One region of the Streptomyces sp. NPDC021212 genome, then DNA from elsewhere that is predicted to be linked to it. Evidence: predicted binding sites of a transcription regulator. Region 1 holds the regulator's gene; each other region holds the start of a gene.
What was found. The regulator HrcA, encoded in region 1, represses chaperone genes, less so after heat shock. The targets are predictions, from matches to a motif close to TTNGCACTCNGNNNNNCNGAGTGCNAA.

Region 1 (4,081 bases):
TCGTCGGCCGGGTCGTTGCGGAAGCCGCCCTGGTGGCCGCCGGCCTCCACGCCCTGGACGCAGACGGCGGCGGCGCCCGCCCACTGGGCCGTCTCCGCCTCCACCGGCGTGGTCACGGTGACGACGGTCCGGGTGCCCACCCGGGCGAACGCGTCCAGCACGGCGCGGGTGGGACAGCCGAAGGTGAACGAGACCACCGGGACCGGGTCGTTCAGCAGGACCGCCAGCTTGGCGTCGTACGCGTCGTCGGCGCCGGCGTCCGGGTCCCCGAGCGTGGTCTGGTAGCGGGACGCCTCACCCGCGATGCGGTCGGCGTAGACCGCGACGGCGGCCGGGTCGCCGGGCGCCTGCGGCATGAACAGGTTGACGCCGAAGGGGCGGCCGGTCAGCCCGCGCAGCTGCTTGATCTCCTCGTACATCGCCTCCGGCGTCTTGTAACCGGCGGCGAGGAAGCCGAGGCCCCCGGCCTCGCAGACGGCGGCGGCGAGCTGCGGGCAGGAGGCCCCGCCCGCCATCGGAGCCTGCACGATCGGGTAGCGGGCGAGATCGGTCAGCGCGGAGGACATGGGCACATCGTGCCATGCCCCCCGCGGCGATCCGTCACCGGATCAGCGCCCACCGAAGGTGTTCACCGCGACGCCTACCGCCCGTTGAACGCGTCCTTCAGGCGCGAGAACAGCCCCTGCTGCCCGGGCTTGAATTCCCCTGTCGGCCGCTCCTCGCCGCGCAGCTTGGACAGCCGCCGCAGCAGCTCCTCCTGCTCCGGGTCGAGCTTGGTCGGGGTCGTCACCTCGACGTGCACGATGAGATCGCCACGGCCGCCGCCGCGCAGATGGGTGACGCCGCGCTGGTGCAGCGGGACCGACTGGCCGGACTGGGTGCCGGGCCGGATGTCGATCTCCTCCAGGCCGTCCAGCGTCTCCAGCGGCACCTTGGTGCCGAGGGCCGCCGCGGTCATCGGGATCGTCACCGTGCAGTGCATGTCGTCGCCGCGCCGCTGGAAGACGGGGTGCGGCACCTCGTGGATCTCCACGTACAGGTCGCCCGCCGGGCCGCCGCCCGGGCCGACCTCGCCCTCGCCCGCGAGCTGGATCCGGGTGCCGTTGTCCACACCGGCCGGGATCTTCACGGTCAGCGTGCGCCGCGAGCGGATCCGCCCGTCGCCCGCGCACTCCGGGCACGGGGTCGGCACCACGGTGCCGAAGCCCTGGCACTGCGGGCACGGCCGCGACGTCATGACCTGGCCGAGGAAGGACCGCGTCACCTGCGAGACCTCACCGCGGCCGCGGCACATGTCGCACGTCTGCGCCGAGGTGCCCGGCGCCGCGCCCTCACCGCTGCAGGTGGTGCACACCACCGCGGTGTCGACCTGGATGTCCTTGGTGGTGCCGAACGCTGCCTCGTTCAGCTCCACGTCGAGGCGGATCATGGCGTCCTGGCCGCGCCGGGTCCGGGACCGCGGGCCGCGCTGCGAGGCGGTGCCGAAGAAGGCGTCCATGATGTCGGAGAAGTTGCCGAAGCCCGCGCCGAACCCACCGGCGCCGCCGCCCGCGGCCGAACCCGACGGGTCCCCGCCCAGGTCGTAGACCTGCTTCTTCTGCGGGTCCGACAAGACCTCGTAAGCGGCGTTGATCTCCTTGAACCGCTCCTGGGTCTTCGGATCCGGGTTCACGTCCGGGTGCAGCTCGCGTGCGAGCCGGCGGAATGCCTTCTTGATCTCGTCCTGCGAGGCATCGCGCTGCACGCCCAGGACTGCGTAGTAGTCCGTCGCCACTTACGACTCCGCCAGGATCTGTCCGACGTAACGTGCCACTGCGCGTACCGCTCCCATCGTTCCGGGGTAGTCCATGCGGGTCGGTCCGACCACGCCGAGTTTGGCGACGGCTTCGTCGCCCGAACCGTAGCCGACCGCGACGACCGAGGTGGAATTCAGCCCCTCGTGAGCATTCTCATGCCCGATGCGCACGGTCATACCCGAGTCTTTGGCCTCGCCGAGCAGCTTGAGGAGGACGACCTGCTCCTCAAGTGCCTCCAGCACGGGCCGGATCGTCAGGGGGAAATCATGCACGAAACGCGTGAGGTTCGCGGTGCCGCCGATCATCAGCCGCTCTTCGGTCTCCTCGACAAGCGTTTCGAGCAATGTCGCCAGCACGGTCGAGACCGTCCCCCGGTCCTCCTGTTCGAAGGACTCCGGAAGATCCTGCACCAATTGCGGCACATCCGCGAACCGCCGCCCCACGACCCGGCTGTTGAGCCGGGCCCGCAGATCCGCCAGCGAGTCGTCACTGACCGGAGCCGGGCAGTCCACCACGCGCTGCTCGACCCGCCCGGTGTCGGTGATCAGCACCAGCATCACCCGGGCAGTGGCCAGCGGCAGCAGTTCCACGTGCCGCACCGTCGAACGGGTCAGCGACGGGTACTGCACCACCGCGACCTGCCGGGTCAGCTGCGCCAGCAGCCGGACGGTGCGCCCCACCACGTCGTCGAGATCGACGGCGCTGTCCAGGAAGTTCTGAATGGCGCGCCGCTCCGGAGCGGACAGCGGCTTCACTCCGGCCAGCCTGTCCACGAAAAGCCGGTAGCCCTTGTCCGTGGGGATGCGCCCGGCGCTGGTGTGCGGCTGGGCGATGAAGCCCTCGTCCTCCAGCGCGGCCATGTCGTTGCGCACCGTGGCCGGGGAGACTCCCAGCCGGTGCCGCTCCGTGAGCGCCTTGGAACCGACCGGCTCCTCGGTGCCCACATAGTCCTGGACAATGGCACGCAGAACTTCGAGTCTGCGTTCGCTGAGCACCCCGCGCACCTCCAGTCCAGCCGTGTCATCAGGTCGTCCGTCTGGCACTCAATGGTCACGAGTGCCAGAACCCCTCAGCCAGTGTACGGCGGGGTGCGGTGGCCACGGCAAGAGCCGCCCCCCGCCGGCGCACCGGCCACACGTCACGCTATCGCTATGGGAGCTAGCGTCTCGGTATGAAGACGTGTTGGGAAGAGGCAGGGTGGGAAGAGCTCGCGCCCGATGTCGCCCGCCGCCGGCTGCCGGACTGGGACTGCACGGTCGGCGTGATCGTCGGCCGTACGGACGTCCTCGTGGTGGACACCGGCTCGACGCTGCGCGAGGGCGCGGCGCTGCGGGCCGAGATCACCCGGCTGACCGGCCGCCGGCCGACGCGGATCGCGCTCACCCATCCGCACTTCGACCATGTCCTGGGCACGGCCGCCTTCGCGGGCTGCGAGGCGTACGGGGCCACCGGTATGGACGGCCTGCTGCGCCGCGACCGGGACGCGCTGCGCGAGGACGCGGTACGGCACGGGGTGGCCCCGGGTGCCGCCGCCGAGGCCGTCGATCACCTCGTACCGCCGCATCACGCGGTCTCCGGGGAGATCACCCTCGACCTGGGCGGGCGGTCGGTGCTGCTGGCGAATGTGGGCCCCGGGCACACCGCCCATGACCTGGCCGTTCTGGTGCCGGGGCGGCCGGAGGTGGTCTTCTGCGGCGATCTCGTCGAGGAGTCGGGCCCGCCCCAGGCCGGGACCGACGCGATCCCCGCCCGCTGGCCCGCCGCCCTCGACCGGCTGATCGCCCTCGGCGGCGAGGACGCGCGGTACGTGCCCGGCCACGGGTCGGTCGTGGACGCGGCCTTCGTACGTGACCAACGCGACGAACTGGCCGCGCGCTTCGGCGTGTCACCGTAACGGCACGTTCCTGTTGATCGGCCGCGCTATCGTCATCCGGATGCGCAGCCGACACTACGACTCGGATCTGACCCCGCCCTGGAAGCGGCAGCAGCCCGCTCCCGAGGTTCCCGCGGACGTGGACCTGGTGGTCGAGGAGGTCACCACGGGGTTCTGTGGCGCCGTGATCCGCTGTGAGAAGACCGCGCAAGGGCCGACGGTCACTCTGGAGGACCGCTTCGGCAAACACCGCGTCTTCCCCATGGAGCCGCGCGGCTTCCTCCTGGAGGGCCGCGTCGTCACCCTCGTACGCCCGCGCGCGACGGCCCCCGGCGCGCCGCAGCGCACGGCCTCCGGCTCGGTCGCCGTGCCGGGCGCCCGCGCACGGGTCGCCCGCGCCGGGCGCATCTAC
Region 2 (4,081 bases), on a different contig from region 1:
CGCCGCCGATGCCGCAGCACAGATCGGCCACGCCGCGCACCCCGAACTCGGCCAGCCGGTCGGCGCGGTGGGCGGCGACGGAGGTACGGGTGGACTGCTCGACGCCGTTCGGCGTGAAGTACATCCGATGGGCGTCATCGGCCCCGAATTTGGCGACCGCCCGCTGCCGCAGCTGGGCCTGCGTCAGGGCCGCCGAGACCAGGGGGGCGGGATGGTCGCGGCGCAGCCGGGTCGCGGTGGCCAGCTCCTGCGCCGGGTCGTAGTTCCGCAGCGCGGAGAGCAGCGCCTGCCCCTCGTCGCCGAGCAGTGAGTCGAAGGCATCAACGGCATCAACGTCCACATGGCCCATTCTCCCCGCTCCGGAGAGCCCATTCGCACCCTCGTGTCGCGCGTCCGCGCACAATAGAGATGAAGATCCCTTATGTGATGATGATCAATGCTGGTCTTTCCAGGTGTCTGGTTTTCGTCGCCGCGGCGGCCCTGCTCGCCGGGTGCGGGAGCGGCGGCACCGAGTCGCGCGCCAGGACGGGCAAGGCGGCCGGTTCCACGCGGTCGGCCCCGCCCTCCCCGTTCCCCCGGGGCTCCGGCACGCCATCGCCCGCGGGCGGGCGGGTGGACGGTCCGCATCCGCCGCCGGACGGGTACCGCCGCTGGGGGCTCGACCGCCCGCTGGCCCCGCCGCCCCCGCCCGCCGTCAAGCCGGCGCTCGCGCCGGTGTGGCCGCCGGTGTCCGGGCTGGCGACGGTCATCCGGCGGGTGGCCACCCCCGATCGGGTGGTCTTCCTGACGATCGACGACGGGATCGAGAAGGACCCGGCCTTCGTCGATCAGGCCCGGGACCTCGGTCTGCCGTTCACCCAGTTCCTGGAGGACGAGGTGATCGGCGACCACTACGACTACTTCCGGGCACTGCGCGAACTCGGCAACCGGATCGGCAACCACACGCTCACCCACCCCAGCCTGGCGGGCAAGGACTACGAGACCCAGCTCCACGAGATCTGCGGCCAGCAGGACGTCCTGCGCGAACGCCTCGGTCTCCAACCCCACCTCTTCCGCCCGCCGTACGGGGAGTACGACCGGGACACGCTGCGGGCGGCGGCGGAGTGCGGGCTGAACAAGGCGGTGCTGTGGCGCGCCGAGATGGAGCCCAAGGGGCTCGCGTACCGCTCCGGCAGCGGGCTCCGGCCCGGCGACATCATCCTCGCCCACTTCCGCGGCCCCGAGCAGCTGGACGGGCGCAGCATGACCGACATGATCACCGAGCTGGTGCGGGAGATCCAGGCGCAGGGATTCACCCTGGCGCGGCTGGAGGACTACATCTGAGCGACCGGACAAGGGGGCGCCCCGTGCGGTCCGCCGTCGGCTCGCTTGGCACTCTGGTTGACGGAGTGCTAACCGCGTCATAATGTCAGGGCTGGCACTCGGCACTGCGGAGTGCCAGCCACACAGCGACGGGCAGGTCCGGCACCCGCGACGACGGATCCACCTGGTCGCCACCTCAGACAGTTAACCCCGTGAGATCTCCGAAGGGGGAGGTCGGATCGTGACGACCGCCAGCTCCAAGGTTGCCATCAAGCCGCTTGAGGACCGCATCGTGGTCCAGGCCGTCGAGGCCGAGCAGACCACGGCCTCTGGCCTGGTCATCCCGGACACCGCCAAGGAGAAGCCCCAGGAGGGCGTCGTCCTGGCCGTCGGCCCGGGCCGTTTCGAGGACGGCAAGCGGCTTCCGCTCGACGTCTCCGTCGGCGACGTCGTGCTCTACAGCAAGTACGGCGGCACCGAGGTGAAGTACAGCGGCGAGGAGTACCTCGTCCTCTCGGCTCGCGACGTTCTCGCGATCGTCGAGAAGTAATCACCGAAGTTTTGCTTTGAGCCGCGCCCCGGTGCCCGTGTCACAGATACCCGGGGTCGGGGCGCGGTTCGTTTTTTTGACGCGACGGCGGCTGCCTCCGTACGGCGGCCGAGGATCGCAATGAGAGGACATACGCAACCATGGCGAAGATCCTGAAGTTCGACGAGGACGCCCGTCGCGCCCTTGAGCGCGGCGTCAACAAGCTTGCGGACACCGTCAAGGTGACGATCGGCCCCCGCGGCCGCAACGTCGTCATCGACAAGAAGTTCGGTGCTCCGACCATCACCAACGACGGTGTCACGATCGCCCGCGAGGTCGAGGTCGAGGACCCGTACGAGAACCTGGGCGCCCAGCTCGTCAAGGAGGTGGCGACCAAGACCAACGACATCGCGGGTGACGGCACCACCACCGCCACCGTGCTGGCCCAGGCGCTGGTCCGCGAGGGCCTGCGCAACGTGGCCGCCGGCGCCTCCCCGGCCGCCCTGAAGAAGGGCATCGACGCCGCCGTCAAGGCCGTCTCCGAGGACCTGCTGGCCACCGCCAGCCCGATCGACTCCAAGGCCGACATCGCCGCCGTGGCCGGACTGTCCGCCCAGGACAAGCAGGTCGGCGAGCTGATCGCCGAGGCCATGGACAAGGTCGGCAAGGACGGTGTCATCACCGTCGAGGAGTCCAACACCTTCGGTCTGGAGCTGGACTTCACCGAGGGCATGTCCTTCGACAAGGGCTACCTCTCGCCGTACATGGTGACCGACCAGGAGCGTATGGAGGCCGTCCTCGACGACCCGTACATCCTGATCCACCAGGGCAAGATCGGCTCGATCCAGGACCTGCTGCCGCTGCTGGAGAAGGTCATCCAGGCCGGCGCCAGCAAGCCGCTGCTGATCATCGCCGAGGACGTGGAGGGCGAGGCCCTGTCCACCCTCGTCGTCAACAAGATCCGCGGCACCTTCAACGCCGTCGCCGTGAAGGCCCCCGGCTTCGGTGACCGCCGCAAGGCCATGCTCGGCGACATCGCCACCCTCACCGGTGCCACCGTCATCGCCGAGGAGGTCGGCCTCAAGCTCGACCAGGCCGGTCTGGACGTGCTGGGCACCGCCCGCCGCGTGACCGTCACCAAGGACGACACCACCATCGTCGACGGCGGCGGCAACAGCGACGACGTCGCCGGCCGCATCAACCAGATCAAGGCCGAGATCGAGTCCACGGACTCCGACTGGGACCGCGAGAAGCTGCAGGAGCGGCTCGCGAAGCTGGCCGGCGGCGTGTGCGTGATCCGCGTGGGCGCGGCCACCGAGGTCGAGCTCAAGGAGAAGAAGCACCGTCTGGAGGACGCCATCTCCGCGACCCGCGCCGCGGTCGAGGAGGGCATCGTCTCCGGTGGTGGCTCCGCGCTGGTCCACGCCGCCAAGGTGCTGGAAGGCAGCCTGGGCAAGGAGGGCGACGAGGCCACCGGTGTCGCCGTCGTCCGCCGCGCCGTCGTCGAGCCGCTGCGCTGGATCGCGGAGAACGCGGGCCTCGAGGGCTACGTCATCACCTCGAAGGTCGCCGAGCTGGAGAAGGGCCACGGCTACAACGCCGCGACCGAGGAGTACGGCGACCTGGTGAAGGCCGGCGTCATCGACCCGGTCAAGGTCACCCGCTCCGCGCTGGAGAACGCCGCCTCCATCGCCTCGCTGCTGCTCACCACCGAGACCCTGGTGGTCGAGAAGCCGGCCGAGGAAGAGGCCGAGGCCGGTGGCCACGGCCACGGCCACGCGCACTGACGCGACGGCAGCGCCAACGCGAAGGCGCGGCCGCCCCACCCGGGGCGGCCGCGCCTTCGCGCGCTACAGCCGGGGGCCCGGCCCTGCGCCGGGGCCCGGTCCTCTGTCGGGGTCCGGCGCTACGCCGGGGTCGGGCCCTGCTCCGGGACCCGGCTCTACGTCGGGTCCGGCCCTACACCGGGACCTAGCCCTGAGTCGGGGCCCGGCCGGACGTCGGGGTCCGGTCCTCATGTCGGGGTCCGGCCCTGCTCCGGGACTCGGCACTAAGTCCGGACCTGGCCCCGCTTCGGGACCTGGCACTACGCCCGGACCTGGCCCTGCGCCGGGGCCCGGTCCTTGGTGGCCGGCTCGGCGGAGGCGGCCGGGGAGTCGGCCGCCAGGAGCCGGGCGGCGGCGGGCGCGGGGGCCGCCGGCACCGGGACCTGGCCCCACGCCGGGGTCCGGCGCTACGCCGGGGTGCGGC
Region 3 (4,081 bases), on a different contig from region 1:
TCGCCGCCGCCATCGACGGCATCGCCGCGCGCATGGCGGGCGGCGGACGGCTGGTGTACGCGGGCGCGGGCACCGCCGGGCGGCTCGGGGTGCTCGACGCGAGCGAGTGCCCGCCCACCTTCAACGCCCGGCCGGACCGGGTGGTCGGCCTGATCGCGGGCGGGGAGACCGCAGTGATGTCGTCCGTGGAAGGGGCGGAGGACAGCGCGGAGGTGGCCGCCGAGGACCTGGACCGGATCGGGATCGGCCCGGACGACGCGGTCGTGGGCGTCTCGGCCTCCGGCCGCACCCCGTACGCCGTGGGCGCCGTCGAGCACGCCCGCCGCCGCGGGGCGCTCACGGTCGGGCTGTCGTGCAACGCGGGTTCGGCGCTCGCCGCGGCCGCCGACCACGGCGTCGAGGTCGTCGTCGGACCGGAGCTGCTCACCGGCTCCACCCGGCTCAAGGCGGGTACGGCGCAGAAGCTCGTGCTCAACATGATCTCGACCATCACCATGATCCGGCTGGGCAAGACCTTCGGGAATCTGATGGTCGACGTGCGCGCCTCGAACGAGAAGCTGCGGGCGCGCACGCGTCGTATCGTCTCGCTGGCGACCGGCGCCACGGACGAGCGGATCGAGAGCGCGCTGACGGCCACCGACTGGGAGGCCAAGAACGCCATCCTGACCATCCTCGGCGGCGTGGACGCGCCCACCGCCGAGAAGCTGCTCGCCGAGGCGAACGGACACCTCCGGGCGGCCCTCGAAGCGGCGGGAGCATAACGGCACACAGCACGGCGGCGGGGCGGCACCCCTGGGAGAAAGGGTGCCGCCCCGCCGTCGTCTGTGGACGGTGTGACCGACCGGCGCGCGGGGCGCCGAAGCCGATCAGAAGTCCATGTCACCGCCCGGCATGCCGCCCGGGGCGCCCGCCGGAGCGGCCTTCTCGGGCTTGTCGGCGATGACGGCCTCGGTGGTGAGGAACAGCGCGGCGATCGACGCGGCGTTCTGCAGCGCGGAGCGCGTGACCTTGGCCGGGTCGATGATGCCCTCGGCGATCAGGTCGATGTACTCACCGGTCGCGGCGTTGAGGCCGTGGCCCGGGGTCAGGTTGCGCACCTTCTCCACCACGACGCCGCCCTCGAGGCCGGCGTTGACGGCGATCTGCTTCAGCGGGGCCTCCAGGGCCAGGCGCACGGCCTGGGCACCGGTGGCCTCGTCGCCCTCGAGCTCCAGCTTCTCGAAGACCGAGACGGTCTGGAGCAGGGCCACGCCACCACCGGCGACGATGCCCTCCTCGACGGCGGCCTTGGCGTTGCGCACCGCGTCCTCGATGCGGTGCTTGCGCTCCTTCAGCTCGACCTCGGTCGCGGCACCGGCCTTGATGACGGCCACGCCGCCGGCCAGCTTCGCCAGGCGCTCCTGGAGCTTCTCGCGGTCGTAGTCCGAGTCGGAGGACTCGATCTCGGCGCGGATCTGGTTGACGCGGCCCTGCACCTGGTCGGTGTCGCCGGCGCCGTCCACGATGGTGGTCTCGTCCTTGGTGACGGTGACCTTGCGGGCGCGGCCGAGCAGGTCGATGCCCGCGTTCTCCAGCTTGAGGCCGACCTCCTCGGAGATGACGGTGCCACCGGTGAGGATGGCGATGTCGCCGAGCATGGCCTTGCGGCGGTCACCGAAGCCCGGGGCCTTGACGGCGACGGACTTGAAGGTGCCACGGATCTTGTTGACGACCAGGGTCGCCAGCGCCTCGCCCTCGATGTCCTCGGCGATGATCAGCAGCGGCTTGCCGGACTGCATGACCTTCTCGAGCAGCGGGAGGAGGTCCTTCACGCTGGTGATCTTCGAGTTGACGATCAGGATGTACGGGTCGTCGAGCGACGCCTCCATACGCTCCATGTCCGTCGCGAAGTACGGGGAGATGTAGCCCTTGTCGAAGCGCATGCCCTCGGTGAGCTCGAGCTCGAGCCCGAAGGTCTGCGACTCCTCGACGGTGATGACGCCTTCCTTGCCGACCTTGTCCATGGCCTCGGCGATCAGCTCGCCGATCTGGGTGTCGGCGGCGGAGATGGAGGCGGTGGAGGCGATCTGCTCCTTGGTCTCCACGTCCTTGGCCTGCTCGAGCAGCTGGGCGGAGACGGCCTCGACGGCCTTCTCGATGCCGCGCTTGAGGGCCATCGGGTTGGCGCCCGCGGCAACGTTCCGCAGGCCCTCCTTGACCAGCGCCTGGGCGAGGACGGTCGCGGTCGTCGTGCCGTCACCGGCGACGTCGTCCGTCTTCTTCGCGACCTCCTTGACCAGCTCGGCGCCGATCTTCTCGTACGCGTCCTCGAGTTCGATCTCCTTGGCGATGGACACACCATCGTTGGTGATCGTGGGGGCGCCCCACTTCTTCTCGAGGACGACGTTACGGCCCTTGGGGCCGAGGGTGACCTTGACGGCGTCGGCGAGCTGGTTCATCCCGCGCTCGAGGCCGCGCCGCGCCTCCTCGTCGAACGCGATGATCTTGGCCATGTGAAGTGGTCCTCCCAAGACGGGGTGGATTGCTCCGGACCGCGCCTGGCGCCCGCGACGGACGGCCTGCCTGCCGTGCGGTTCCTTGCCCCGCGCGGCGTCGGCTTGCCTCACCGACCCGATCCTTCTGTCACTCTCACCTTCAGAGTGCTAACGCAATAATTAGCACTCGACCCATGAGAGTGCAAGCGCCCGATGGGCGTCAAGAGGCGCCGGGAGAGATGAGCGGCGGGGCCCGGGACATGCCAGAGGGCCCACCCCCTCGCGAGGTACGGGCGACCCGGGACATGCCAGAGGGCCCGTCCCCTCGCGGGGTACGGGCCCTCCGGACTTCAGTCAGCTGCCTCGCGTTCGGCGCGTCAGCCTACGGCCACGCGGACCATGTCCGCCTGCGGGCCCTTCTGGCCCTGCGAGATCTCGAACTCGACCCGCTGGCCTTCCTCGAGGGTGCGGTAACCGTCCATCTGGATCGCACTGTAGTGGACGAACACGTCCGCACCACCGTCGACCGCGATGAAGCCGTACCCCTTCTCCGCGTTGAACCACTTGACGGTGCCCTGAGCCATTCCTAACTCCCCTATTGCTGGCCCTTGCGCAGGACCGCACTCCGCGGACCCGGGTCAGACCTCACCCCCCGAGTCGAGGGGGGTGTGCGCCGGAACGCGTCGACCGCCGCTGAATGTATCCGTCCCAACGCCCTCTGCAACAGGTCAATTGGACGAGAATTCTGGGCGCGGCCGATCGGGAATAAGTGGAGAATTCCTGTGAAGTTCGGGCAAACCTGGCGGGACATAGGGCATCAACCCGACAAATCGCGCACACACTTTGCGCACAAGTTGACGAGTTCTCATATGTGGTGGCGCCGGGGCCGCTGGGGAGGCGGGGCAACTGTATCGCGATTCAACACACGGAATCGCCCCGTCCGTTTCTTCCCGGACGGGGCGATTTCCAGAGGTGAGAGGGGTGATGGAGCGTCAGCAGCCACCCGCGACCGCGGGGATGATGGACACTCCGGCGCCGTCCGGCGTGGCCGTGGCCAGGCCCTCGGCGAACCGCACGTCATCGTCGTTGACGTAGACGTTCACGAAGCGGCGCAGCTTGCCGGTGTCGTCCAGGACGCGGGCCGCGATGCCCGCGTGGTTCTTCTCCAGGTCCGCCAGAACCTCGGCGAGGGTCGCGCCCTCGGCGCTGACCTCGGCCTGGCCGCCGGTGTAGGTACGCAGGATGGTCGGGATTCGGACGTTGACGCTCATGCGAGGCCAGCCTCTCGGAACGAGTCAAGGGTGGGGCGGATGATGGCGGAGGGGCCCGTGGTGGGGGCCACCGCGTCGAGGGTCTTGAGGCCGTCGCCGGTGTTGAGGACGACGGTCGTCAGGGACGGGTCGAGCAGACCGTCCTCGATCAGCTTCTTCGTCACGCCGACGGTCACGCCGCCCGCGGTCTCCGCGAAGATCCCCTCGGTGCGGGCGAGCAGCTTGATCGCGTCGACCACCTGCTCGTCGGTGACGTCCTCCACCGCCCCGCCGGTGCGGCGCGCGATGTCGAGGACGTACGGGCCGTCCGCCGGGTTGCCGATGGCCAGCGACTTG

Region 2: the regulator HrcA is predicted to act here: its motif matches at 1,369-1,395, upstream of groES (co-chaperone GroES).
Region 3: the regulator HrcA is predicted to act here: its motif matches at 2,655-2,681, upstream of groL (chaperonin GroEL).

What each region holds. Positions count from the first base shown of each region.
Region 1 is NZ_JBIRPZ010000010.1:108,977-113,057, forward strand. It holds gene ACH4SI_RS26445 (nitronate monooxygenase) at 1-566, opposite strand, end outside; gene dnaJ (molecular chaperone DnaJ) at 641-1,774, opposite strand; gene hrcA (heat-inducible transcriptional repressor HrcA) at 1,775-2,791, opposite strand; gene ACH4SI_RS26460 (MBL fold metallo-hydrolase) at 2,968-3,690, shown strand; gene ACH4SI_RS26465 (DUF3097 domain-containing protein) at 3,731-4,081, shown strand, end outside.
Region 2 is NZ_JBIRPZ010000009.1:322,916-326,996, forward strand. It holds gene ACH4SI_RS25360 (methyltransferase domain-containing protein) at 1-349, opposite strand, end outside; gene ACH4SI_RS25365 (polysaccharide deacetylase family protein) at 409-1,323, shown strand; gene groES (co-chaperone GroES) at 1,544-1,852, shown strand; gene groL (chaperonin GroEL) at 1,993-3,618, shown strand; gene ACH4SI_RS25380 (SDR family NAD(P)-dependent oxidoreductase) at 4,065-4,081, opposite strand, start outside.
Region 3 is NZ_JBIRPZ010000016.1:34,004-38,084, reverse strand. It holds gene murQ (N-acetylmuramic acid 6-phosphate etherase) at 1-761, shown strand, start outside; gene groL (chaperonin GroEL) at 867-2,492, opposite strand; gene ACH4SI_RS34440 (cold-shock protein) at 2,852-3,058, opposite strand; gene ACH4SI_RS34435 (MoaD/ThiS family protein) at 3,467-3,745, opposite strand; gene thrC (threonine synthase) at 3,742-4,081, opposite strand, start outside.